4 regions of the Paenibacillus sp. Y280 genome follow, and region 3 is predicted to be linked to each of the others. Evidence: predicted binding sites of a transcription regulator. Region 3 holds the regulator's gene; each other region holds the start of a gene.
What was found. The regulator Rex, encoded in region 3, represses fermentation and respiration genes when NADH is low (regulators of the CRP and FNR family bind a similar motif). The targets are predictions, from matches to a motif close to TTGTGAAATATTTCACAA.
Positions count from the first base shown of each region.

Region 1: nirB (nitrite reductase large subunit NirB) is a predicted target of Rex. The motif match lies at 1,574-1,591, and genes of this name have one in related genera.
Region 2: AC1TPC_RS21480 (cytochrome c oxidase subunit II) is a predicted target of Rex. The motif match lies at 1,801-1,818, and genes of this name have one in related genera.
Region 4: AC1TPC_RS21415 (TIGR04053 family radical SAM/SPASM domain-containing protein) is a predicted target of Rex. The motif match lies at 1,685-1,702, and genes of this name have one in related genera.

Region 1 is NZ_JBXCIW010000021.1:44,147-47,272, reverse strand. It holds gene nirB (nitrite reductase large subunit NirB) at 1-1,496, opposite strand, end outside; gene moaA (GTP 3',8-cyclase MoaA) at 1,696-2,724, opposite strand; gene AC1TPC_RS21555 (molybdopterin molybdotransferase MoeA) at 2,741-3,126, opposite strand, start outside.
Region 2 is NZ_JBXCIW010000021.1:24,847-27,972, reverse strand. It holds gene AC1TPC_RS21485 (cbb3-type cytochrome c oxidase subunit I) at 1-1,105, opposite strand, end outside; gene AC1TPC_RS21480 (cytochrome c oxidase subunit II) at 1,120-1,590, opposite strand; gene AC1TPC_RS21475 (cupredoxin domain-containing protein) at 1,985-2,371, opposite strand; gene lpdD (prenylated flavin chaperone LpdD) at 2,439-2,834, opposite strand; partial or broken gene AC1TPC_RS21465 (NAD(P)H-dependent flavin oxidoreductase) at 2,815-3,126, opposite strand, start outside.
Region 3 is NZ_JBXCIW010000003.1:44,505-47,630, reverse strand. It holds gene AC1TPC_RS04740 (cell wall elongation regulator TseB-like domain-containing protein) at 1-277, opposite strand, end outside; gene AC1TPC_RS04735 (amidohydrolase) at 277-1,578, opposite strand; gene AC1TPC_RS04730 (redox-sensing transcriptional repressor Rex) at 1,559-2,215, opposite strand; gene dinG (ATP-dependent DNA helicase DinG) at 2,212-3,126, opposite strand, start outside.
Region 4 is NZ_JBXCIW010000021.1:7,178-10,303, forward strand. It holds gene AC1TPC_RS21400 (hypothetical protein) at 1-308, opposite strand, end outside; gene AC1TPC_RS21405 (DUF2249 domain-containing protein) at 332-568, opposite strand; gene AC1TPC_RS21410 (multicopper oxidase domain-containing protein) at 667-1,587, opposite strand; gene AC1TPC_RS21415 (TIGR04053 family radical SAM/SPASM domain-containing protein) at 1,843-2,955, shown strand; gene AC1TPC_RS21420 (nitric-oxide reductase large subunit) at 2,983-3,126, shown strand, end outside.

The DNA.
Region 1 (3,126 bases), on a different contig from region 3:
TCCTCCCGGCTATGGGTCGTACAGCCGCAAAGCGACTCGGCACCTTGATGGTTGGCCTCAAATTGATCACCCAGCGTCAGAGCAAGGATCTGCTCTACCATCGGTTTACAGCCTCCGCATGACCGGCTGGCACCCGTACTACTCTTGATTTCTTCTACTGTAGTGAGGCCTTTATCCGCAATCGCTTGGATGATCATGCCTTTGGTAACCCCGTTGCACCCGCAAACAATTTCATCGGACGGCATAGCGGCAACAAAAGCTAGCGGATCCGTGCCCTCTGCATGCGTCGAACCCACGAGCTGTTCATGAATGTCCCGCGTCATCGGTTCATGCGCCTTCACCCATTTGAACAGCTGGGCCGAATCCGTAATATCTCCGAACAGCACACAGCCGACGATACGATTATCGCGAAGAAGGACCTTTTTATACGTCTTATTCCAATTGTCCTGCATGCGGATAACATCCAGCCCGGAAGCATCTTGAAACTCCCCTGCAGAGAAAACATCGACGCCGGATATTTTCAGCTTGGTCGAGACGATCGAGCCTTGGTAAGGCTCCACAGGCAGACCACACAGCTGTTTGGCTAACACAGCTCCCTGTTCAAACAGCGGCGCTACAAGCCCGTAGCTGACGCCACGATGCTGATTGCACTCGCCAACCGCATATACATCAGGCGCGCTTGTCTGCATGAAGTCGTCTACGATAATGCCTCTTGCTGTCTCTATGCCGCAATCGCGAGCTAGTGCGGTCTCCGGAGCAATGCCTACCGCCATCACGAGGAAATCCGTTTCGAGCGATGAGCCGTCTTCAAACTGCAAGCTTTCAACACGCGCTCCACCGCCGATTGACACCGTCTTCTTCTTTAGAAGGAACCGAATCCCCTGCTCCTCAAGCTCCGTTTGCAGCATGGCGGAGGCGGCTGGGTCGAGCTGCCGTTCCATCAAATCCGGGAATAAATGAACGACCGTTACCTCCATTCCCAGTTTCAGCAGTCCCTTCGCGGCCTCAAGCCCGAGCAAGCCTCCGCCGATGACCGCAGCCTTCTTCCATGTACGCGCCGCGCTGGTCATTCGCTCACAGTCCTGCACGTCCCGGAAGCTGACGATCCCTTCTTTATCTACACCTGGAATCGGAAGCATAACGGGTTTGGATCCTGTCGCAATGATCAGCTTGTCATAGGCGCTGAATGAACCATCGCTCAATTGCACTTGCTTGGAGTCGATATCGATCTGCGCTGCCTCGATCCCGGCGAACAATGTAATTCCGTGCTGCCCGTACCAGGAATAATCATTCAAAATCATTTCATCGAAAGACTTGCTGCCTTCCAATAGGTAGGACAATTGAATACGGTTATAATTGGGATGCGGCTCCTTACCGATGACCGTAATGTTGTACTTGTCCGGCGCCAGCTTCAATATTTGCTCAATCGTGTTGATTCCCGCCATGCCGTTGCCGATTAGTATAAGCTTCTCACGTTTATCTCCATGGATAGTCATATTAGTTCCTCCTCGCAATGCTGTCTCAATTCTCTTAATCCTTATGCTTTAATCATAAAGAGAATCGTCCGGCAAGGATGTGAATTTTATCACAGAACCTCCAAATTACGCGTGCATAAAAAACAAGCCCGCAGCATCCATTCGCCACGGGCTCTTCTATATATGAAAACAATCATCTCTGATCGTGCGGCACAACAGACTATCCGCCGATATGGGACATTTCAACCTTATGCTTAGGAGTTGTCTGTGTAAGTCTCGTCTCGGAATAACGGTCCATACGATTGCCCCAAATTTGAGCAATGAACGATCTTACCTCATCATCGCTGGCGCCGCCCCTGATCATACCTAGCAGATCGGTCTTCTCTGAAGCAAACAAACACGTATACAAGTGGCCTTCCGCAGAAAGCCTGGCTCTCGTGCAAGAACTGCAGAACGCCTGGCTTACAGAGGAAATCAAGCCGATCTCTTCCTGAGAACCAATATAACGATACCGTGTCGCAACCTCGCCGAAATAGCTTGATCCTGCAGGTCCTAGAGGCATTTCTTTGTGAATGATTTCGTAAACGCTTTGGCTCGGAACGACATGCTTCAAATTCCATCCATTGCTATTCCCGACATCCATAAACTCAACAAATCGCAGACTATGACCTCTTTCGCGGAAGTATCGGGCCATCGGAACAATATCCTGTTCATTGATACCTTTCTGGACGACCATATTTACCTTTACGGACAATCCGGCAGCCGCCGCGGCATCAATGCCTTCCAATACTCTTTTTGCCGAAAAACCTCTCCCGTTCATGGCTCCGAACCGGTCATCGTCCAAACTATCCAAACTCACGGTAATTCGCTCCAGCCCGGCGTCTTTTAATGCCTTGGCTTTCGACTTTAATAGCGAACCGTTCGTTGTAACAGCCAAATCTTTGACGCCTTCTATTCGGCGAATACGCATAATAATGTTGGCGATATCTTTATTTAACAGGGGCTCCCCGCCTGTAATCCGTATTTTCGAAACGCCAAGCGAAACAAAAATACGCGTTAGTCTCTCAATCTCTTGAGGAGAAAGCAGCTTATCCTGCCCTAAAAACCGAAAATTGGGGCCAAACACTTCCTCCGGCATGCAATAGCGGCACCTGAAATTGCAGCGGTCGGTTATCGATATACGAAGATCGCGAAGAGGCCTTTGAAAAGCATCCACGACCTTGGAATCTTGTTTGTTCTGATTTTCCATTGTCCACCTCGCTTCACTACTTGGTTATTTCATAAGGAAGAGTGATCACTTTAACAATCTGACCGGCTGAGACACCTTTGGATCCTGATGGGATCAGAATGAGGCAATTGGCATCTTGAATAGATACTAGCATACTTGAACTGTTCTTCTCCAACACACTCACCGTTACTTGCTCCTGGGAGTATGTCATTTTTCCCCGAATGTATCGATCGTGCGGACATCCTTTATTGTAATCGTTTGTTATAGTCGCTTGAATACTGGATGGGAGAGGATTTTCTTTACCTTGCATCGCAAGCAGAGCGGGGCGCACAAACAGCTCAAAACCAACAAAGCAAGCGCCGGGATTGCCGGATAGACCGAAGACGAGCTTCTTATTCATGACGGCAGCCGAGGTTGGACTTC
Region 2 (3,126 bases), on a different contig from region 3:
TATGCACGACTCCGTTCATCTGATTGCTTGCGTTGATGATCCCGCCTGCGCCTGCCGGAATAAAGATCAGCATCCCCATAAAAGGAGCAAAGAAGCGCACATCCTTCCAAGGCAGTACCTTAAGCCAACCAAACAAGCCTTTTGTTCCTTTTGACCTGCCGTTCAGCTCGAATGTCGCGAATAATGAGAATGCGGTCATGAGCGAAGGGACGACAACCATAAAAGTCAGTACGACCTGAATGTATTTCCAAAGCGGTGAAATGCCGGGCTCCATGAGCTGATGATGAAAACCGACGGGAATCGAAAACAGCAATAACAGCAAAAAAGAGAGCCTTGCAAGCGCATCACTGAAAATTTTGCCTCCAATTATTTTAGGAATAATGACATACCAGTAAATATAGGCGGGCAGCAGCCAGAAATAAACTAAAGGATGTCCAAAATACCAGAACAAGGTGCGGCTGACCATCACATCTATTTTATCTACCCATCCGAACGACCAAGGAATAAATTGCAGGAGCACCGTGGCCGCTACACCAATCGTCGCAACAAGCCACATTAGCATCGTTACAACGGCCATGAATGAAAACAAGGGAGACAGTTTCCCCTGATGTTTCTTTCTCCAGCAGCGATATTGATAAAAGATACCGAAGCCGCTCAGCCAGCTGCCCACCACAACGAGAGCTAGCGCAATATAAAAATACGGAGAAGCCTTCATCGGAGCATAAAAAGTATAGAGCACCGTCGCTTTGTTGAGCAGGATTACAATCGTAGCGATCGCCGTTCCTATCGTCATGAGTAGAAAACCCGCCCAGCCGAGCCGTCTCGCTAGAGGGAGAAGCTTTCCACCCAGAGTCTTAGCCACACCCGAATACAAAAATCCAATAATGAAAAAAGTCGTGAAAATTAACGCCATTAAAACGCCATGCGCAGTAAGCAGCTGGTAGTAGCCAATTCCGGCAGGAAGCGTAATCATGCCGCCTCGTACTAACCCCTGCAGCACCCCGGCTATGCCTCCTAGAAGCAGTGCGCTGAACGCCACAATGAGATGCGCGAGAACAATATTCGAATCTCTGCGGTCAAAGCCTGTAAGACTCTGTTGAAGCATCTTGATCATCCCTTCTATTTCACTATAATCGTTGTGGACATATATTCGTGTCCGGCTCCGCAATACTCATTGCAAAGGATCAAATATTCGCCCGGTTTGTCAAAGGTATAGCTCAAATGGTTGACCTCGCCCGGAACAACCATCATATTCACATTTGTCCCCGGAATTTGAAAGCCATGAACGACATCGCTGCTCGTAATTTGAAAATGAATTGTCGCTCCTGCAGGCACTTCCAGCTTTTCCGGCTTGTACCCGAATGCAAACGCCACCATGTAGGCGTTATACTCGTTCTCTCCGATCCTCTCTAAGCCAGGGTTATCGAAAGGAGCCGTTTCATCCACTTTCTCCGGATCGATCGAATGGTGATGTCCGGTCGGTGGCTGCATGCCCATCGCAAATGCGCCTACCCCTATTACTCCAAGGAACACAATGAGCATCGTGATCCCAAACATGATCCAAATTTTCTCCAACCGATGAATATGCATGTTTCATTACCCCCTATATAAAAATAATATAAATACGCTAAGCCATGTGACGATAAGAAAACCTCCCAAAAGCATTACGGATACAAACGTTCCCTTAAGTGAATGTTCTTCGTGAGATTGCAATGGCTTCGGTTTCTTTCCCATCCTGTATACCCCCGTTTCCAACTTTTTTTCGTTGTAATTATTGTACGTTCAACGATGTCTCGGTATCTGTGATAATGATCACAAATGCTCTCAATTGTTTGTGTCTTTTTTATTGCGATTGCCGTCAAAAAACAGCCCCCACCACGCGAACATGATGAGGGCAGACGTATACAGCAGCTATTGTTGTTAAAAAATCGGCATGCAAGCGGCAAAACATGCAGGAAGGCGGCGTCCTCACTTTCAACGCTATTTATTCAACAATTAATTTACCGGTCATTTTATTATGGCCCGCCCCGCAGAAAATCGAACATATGTAAGCAAACTCTCCGGTTTTGTCGGCAACAAACGAAATGGTTTTATTGCCTTGCACTTCTTTCTTATAGCCTTCCACTACAACGGCGTGATTACCTTGCGAGTTTTTTAGGGTCAGCTTTACTGTATCGCCTTTGTTTACCTTGATTTCTTTTAGATCGAATTCGAAATTTTTGGCATCGATCGTAAACTCCTTCACCGCTCCGCTTACGTTAGCATTTGCATTTGTATTCGTTTCTCCCTTGCTCTCCTCCGCTTTGCCGCATGCTGACACAATCAATACGACTGCTACGATTAGACACATAGCCAACATCCACTTCTTCATCCTGTTCTCCTCCTGTAATTTAAGCTAAGAAGGCTTATAGCCCTTCTTGGTCTGTGAATTAACCTCATTATAAGTAAACGACTCGCTTCTCACTATGATCTTTATCACACTGCCACTCACTACAATCAAGCAGTTGCTTCATCTTCGCTCTAGCTTCTTCAACGATGGCCTCAATGTCCCCCCTTGCGGGAGAATCCAAATGGATACCGACCAATACAGCAACTGTATGGCCTATGGCAAGAGCCGCCGTCTCTGCCAATTCGGACGCCAGGTCCCCCTCACGATGGCCGGGAAGCGAAAGAACATTTACAATGGTATGCTTATCATCCGATACATACGCTGTTGCTACTGCTCCGATGTGGGCTGCACCCCCTGTAACAAGAAACACGATATCCTGTCCCATAGCAGATAATTTGATTTCAATCGTATCCGATCGTTTCGAGCTAAGCTGTTGGGCAAACATTCTCGAGTCCTCCATGAATAGCCAACTCATATTCTTTTATAATATTATCAACTATGACTTGTACAGGTAATATATCTTTTATTTCGTGAACTCTAGCGCCGGCAAAAACCAGCCCGGTATCCGTATCCCCTAAGGTCGTCTTTATGAGGGAATCCAATGTGCAAAATTGATAGGAACAATGTTTAAGGCAGTCATAGCACTTAGCAATCTTTAACTTTTTACCTCCGCTGATCAATGCCGTAAATTGATTTTTAATCGCCCGACCTTGCAAACCAACCGTAGTTTTCACGAG
Region 3 (3,126 bases):
TCAGCCATACGAATACCTTATCATCCGCTTGATTTACGCCTTCAACAACCCAGCTCTCTTTGCTCCATATATGATGATAGACATTATTAATAGAAGCTAGATCAGCCGCTTTTGTTGCTTGCTCCTTGGCATCCTTTATGGCTGACCACTCTGGACCTTGTATATCGCGAAAATAAATAAAGAAAAAGGTGATCAGCAGCAAAAGACTAGCGACGATCAAAAACAACCATTTCTGCAGCGTCATAAACGGCGGACGTTTTCTAGCGATTACGCGCATTAGGCTTGCAGCAAGCGATCGAAGCTCGCTTGCGCCTCGTAACGAATTTTCTCCTCATCGAGGAAGGTGCATTCGCCGAATTTGAGTACTTGCCGCCCGTCAATCCATACATGCGCAACGTCGCGTCCGGATCCGGAGTAAACCAAATGCGAGATCATATCCGTCTTCGGATAGAAATGCGGCTGCTCGATGTTAATAGCGATAAAATCAGCCTTCATTCCTTCTTTCAAGCTGCCGATTTGATCCTGCTGCCAAATGGATTTGGCTCCGTAGACAGTACCCAGCTTTAATGCCTCAATTGCCGGAATTGCGGTTGGATCGCCTGACACGCCTTTGTGCAGCAGAGCAGAGAACCGAATTTCCTCAAACAAATCCAAATTATTGTTGCTTGCGACACTGTCCGTTCCAAGCGATACGGTCACGCCGGCACGAAGCAGGTCGGGTACGCGCGCGATGCCGCTCGCAAGCTTAAGATTGCTTACTGGGTTATGCGATACCGCTACCCCCTTGGCAGCAAGGATCTCGATCTCAGCATCGTTTAGATGCACGGCATGCGCAACGAGCGCTGGGCGCGAGAAGAAGCCAAGCCGCTCCAAATGCTCAACGGGACGAACGCCGTAATCTCTAACATTTTGCTCAACCTCAGCTAATGTTTCGGACATATGCGTATGCAGCGGCAAGTTGTAATCATGTGCAGCCTGGACAAACCGTTCAATATAATCCGGCGGACATGTATAAGGCGCATGCGGAGAAATCATCGTTGTAATGCGGCCATCCGCTTTGCCGTTCCAATCGCGCGCGAATGCGATTGCCTCAGCAAGCTTTGCCTCTTGAACGTCCGGCGGGCATAGGCCAATTACACCTCGTGTCAATACGCCGCGGATACCGCTCTGTTCTACCATTTGTGCAACCTGATCCATCCGATCATACATATCGACAAAAGCCGTTGTACCCGAGCGGAGCATTTCAACAATAGCAAGAGCGCTGCCGGCACGCGTATCCTGATCGACATATTTTCCTTCCATCGGCCACATTTTCTGCTCTAGCCATACTTGCAGATTCTGATCATCGGAGTATCCCCGCAGCAGGCTCATCGCCGCGTGGCCATGTGTGTTAATAAGGCCTGGCATAAATGCCAGCTTGCTTCCGTCGATTTTTTGGACGCCTTCTGAAAGCTGTACAGGCGCTTCCGTACCTATGTAGGTAATCCGGTCATCCGTAACGACCATATGTCCCTTAAACGTTGGATTTGCATCATCCATCGTAACAAACAAACCATCTTCAATCCAAATCTGACTCATCCTTGGACTCTCCTTCTCTAACTAAATAGTAAGCTAAGCTAAGCAGCTCCTTAGTGAAATCCGCGTTATGTATCCGAATTTCATCCGGTACGCGCAGGATGGCAGGCGCAAAGTTCAATATCCCCTCTACGCCTGCCTCCACGAATTGATTGGCGACATTTTGTGCTTCAAAAGCCGGCACCGTTATAATGCCAATTCTAATCTTTTGCTCCGAAACGGTATTAACCAATTCGCTCATAGGCAGCACGATCAAATTGTTAATGCTCGTTCCGATTTTGCTTGGGTGCACATCGAATACGGCCGTAATTTGCATGTTGTCCTTCGAGTATTTATTGTAATTGCATAAGGCATGTCCTAAATTGCCGGCTCCCACCAATGCAACCTTGATCGTCTGATCAACCTTCAAAATCTGCCGTATCTTTTCAATTAAATAAACGACGTCATAGCCGACACCCTTGCGCCCAAAATCACCGAAATAAGCAAGATCCTTACGGATTTGAGCAGGATTTAGATCAAGCTTCACGCCTAATTCTTGTGATGAAACGGTTTGAATTTCGCGATTATGCATTTCGTTCAATACTTGGAGATAAATCGGGAGCCTTCTGACTACGGCCTCCGATATTTTCGTTTGCTTCATCGCTTCTCCTCCTCAGCACTAGACGCAGCTTGACTCAACTGCGGAACTTCCTGCTTTTCTTCCGACAACCATTCCCGCATCCGTACAATCATTTGATCCGTATGCATCGTTTCGATTTTTGGACCCGGCAAGGAATATAAGAAATGCTTCCCATAGTACGTATCAATTACCCTCGTATCATATATGATTACAATACCCTTATCCTGCGATGTTCTTACAAGCCTTCCGAAGCCCTGTTTAAAGCGTATAACCGCTTGAGGAATAGACAGCTTCATAAATGGGTTTTGCTTTTGACGCTGCAGCATTTCAGCCTTGGCCTCTGCTAATGGATGATTCGGCGGCTGGAATGGCAATCGAACGATAGCCAGGCAAATCAAAGCTTCGCCAGGAATATCTACACCTTCCCAGAAGCTGCTCGTACCAAGAAGAACAGACTCAGGCGTCTGGCGGAATCGTCTAGTGAGCTTTGTACGGTTGCCGCTGTCGATGCCCTGTCCGAGTACTTGAATGCCTGCTGCGCTTAATTGATCCTTAAGCGGCTCATATACCTGCTTAAGCATCCGGTAGGACGTAAACAGCACGAGCATTCTCCCGTTCGTTTCCTTTGCAGCGTCTGCGAGCGATTTTACAAGCATATCCAAGTAAGAATCATCTACAGCAGCGCCTCGCAGCACCGGAAAATTACGAGGTATGACAACGAGTGCCTGCTCCCTATAGTTGAAGGGCGAGGGAAGCTGTACGGTTTTAAGCTTTCCTTGCTCTTCATAGCCAGTCAGCCCGAGCTGCTCTGATGCATATTGAAATGATTTTTGCACCGATAACGTTGCTGACGTCAATACGATGCTCTCTTTTACATCAAAGAAGTACTTTTGAAGCTGCGCGCTTACATCTACAGGAACGCCATACAATTG
Region 4 (3,126 bases), on a different contig from region 3:
TTGGCTTCCTCGTACAATCCCGTCATTCCTCCGTATAAGGCGTAAAAGAAAGAGTCTGGCGCGTCAAGCGAGAATGAGGTGTATTCCTTTGGGTCGATTCGAAGCATTCTCTCAAACAGAGCAGCGCTGTCGTACGCATAGAAGCAAAAGTACGTGTATTCGAACTCCGGCATTTTTTCAACTATCGTTACAATGTCATGAGCGAATTCGTTAATATGCTGCCGTGCATCCTTGATCATGGCAGTCGCGTCATCCAGCTTGACGGAAATCTTAATCGTTTTCTCATTGATAATCTCTATGCCGGCCATCTAACCACTCCCAATCTAAGCTGCTACAGCTTGCCGATTTTCACTTTGAACGTTTCCGGCCCTTTCTCGAGGTATTCCCAAGTGAACTGCTCTTTGTACATAGATTCAAACTGAAAACGCAGCGGCATGGGATCATGATCGTTGATTAAAAGCATAGCCTCGGATGGCTGCAGCTTATTAAAGGTTTCAAATATGACCTTGTGCTTCAATTGAGGCGGGTATTCTGTGGCATTGACGGAAGCGGTGAATAATGGTTGCATCGTGTATTCCTCCTGTGAAAGATGATTTTGATTACACCGTTATTATATAGGGATGAGGTAATCGGCTTTGTGACGCTCATCACAAATAGAAATATTTCTTAATGACCCCTAACAGCTTTACCATTGTCATTACCGTCATTAGTTACCCTCAAGATAGCAACAGCCCCTTTGGAAGCATGATTGAATTGATGGGTTACAATCGGGTAATCCCCCTCCTCGGTGACGGTTACTTCCACGACAGCACCGCCGCTGGCAGGGAGAATCAAGGTTTGAAGACCATAGAGCACATTTTTGGGATTCCCATCCAAATAGACACGGTCCATTACGGTGCCCGCGATATGAAGCGAACTTATTTCATTTGGGCCGGCATTGTTTACATAAAATCGAACCTTGTCTCCGACTTTCGCCAGAAACGGCTTTTCTTTTAATGTAAAGTCGTCTCCATTAAATACCACGTAGGATGGCTCGTCATTTAAGAACGATTCAAAGTCGTTTTCCTTGTACCATTCGCTTTGAACAATCGTGTACTCCCGATCAATCAGCTCGTCCGAAGGATAACCGTTTGTCGGCTCAACAATAATGATCCCATACATGCCGTTCGCGATATGCGACAAAACGGGCTTTGTTCCGCAGTGGTACATGAATACGCCCGGAGTATGGACCGGATACGTAAAGTTGCCCTTCTCATTTGGCATGACATCGATAAATTTGCTGCTTGGCGCAGCATGCACGGCGTGAAAATCCATCGAATGAGGGATCGCCGGGTCAAGATTTCTAAGCGTGAAGTTAAGCGTATCTCCTTCTTTCACCCGAAGAACAGGGCCGGGCACCGTTCCGTTAAAGGTCCATGCATTGTAATTGACGCCTTTCGAGATTTCGATATCCGTGATCTGCGCAGTCATTTCAATAGAAACGATGTTTCCGTCTCGCTTCACGACGGGCATTACTGGCGGTTGATTGATTTTGTGAATAACGGGGGTTGATTCAACCGTGACGATGTTTTCAGTGCCAGCGTTCATGCATCCTCCTAGAATCAAGATGAACGCGATCCATGCAAGGAGGCGTCTATTCCGTTTCGGCATTGCAATCATCCTTCCTTATTGAATAGGTGTTAATAAGTGAAAACATTCACAATATATCTTGCAGTTGGGGAACGTTGATAAATTTAATATAGGATAAGTCAGTTGTGTTAAGTGTGATGGTACTCACAGCAACAGCTTTATTTATTCATTAAGATGGTTTCAGTTTTTAATTGCAGCGAGAGGAGGAGTAGGATGAAGACTTTAATAACCGAAAGAGACTACAAGGAGAATCCATTCATCGTGATATGGGAAGTCACTCGGGCATGCGCCTTGAAATGTCTGCACTGCCGGGCGGAAGCGCAGTATAGAGCGGATCCGCGTCAGCTGTCTTTCGAGGAAGGAAAGAAACTTATTGATGAAATTGCCGGGATGGATCATCCTTTATTCGTATTTACAGGCGGAGATCCGCTTATGCGTCCCGATTTATTCGAGCTAGCCCAGTATGCTATCGAAGAAAAGGGGCTGCCTGTTTCGATGACGCCGAGCGCTACGCCAAAGGTTACCCGCGAAGCGATACGTAAAGCCAAGGAGGTCGGATTATCGCGGTGGGCCTTTAGTCTTGACGGCTCAAGCGCAGCCATTCACGATCACTTTCGCGGCACGCGGGGATCTTATGAGCGGACGATGAAGGGCATCGAATATTTGAAGGAGCAGAAGATACCCATTCAAGTAAACACAACGGTATCGGTTTATAATCTTCACGATCTTGAGGCAATTGCGGAGAAGGTCAAGGATATGGGGGCTGTGCTTTGGAGTTTGTTTTTCCTGGTGCCGACTGGACGTGCGTTGAAGAAGGATATGATCACTGCCGATCAGCATGAAGAGGTGATGAAATGGTTGTGCCAATTGGGGCAAAAAATGCCTTATGGCGTGAAAGCGACGGAAGCGCCTCATTACAGAAGGGTATTTTTGCAGGAGAGCAAGCGGTTAGGCGAAAGGATAGCCCCAGGCGGGGAGAAACGAATGGATATGCTCGGACGCGCTCCCAAAGGCGTCAATGACGGCGACGGATTTGTTTTTATAAGCCATACCGGCGATGTGTATCCTAGCGGTTTCCTGCCCGTTGTTTGCGGCAATGTCAGAGAGCGGTCTTTAACGGAAATTTACCGGGACTCCGCGGTTATGAGGCAGCTGCGCGACAAATCGCTGTTAAAGGGCAAGTGCGGGGTGTGCGAATTCAAGGAAATATGCGGGGGTTCGAGGGCTAGAGCCTATGCGGTTACCGGAGATTACCTGGAAAGCGATCCTTATTGCGCCTATGTGCCGAAAGCATTTCAACAACAAGGCAGTTTGCAGTCGATCTAACATGAATCTGATAAGGTGGTGGAAGGCATGCAGTATAAAAAGCTTTGGTTAGCATTATTCTTGGTGTTCGCAATTTCATTCGCGGTGCTGCTGTATTACGGAGGAGAAATTATTCAGGAGAAGCCTCCGATTCCGAGTCAAGTCATATCGGAGGAGGGAGATGTCGTTTTC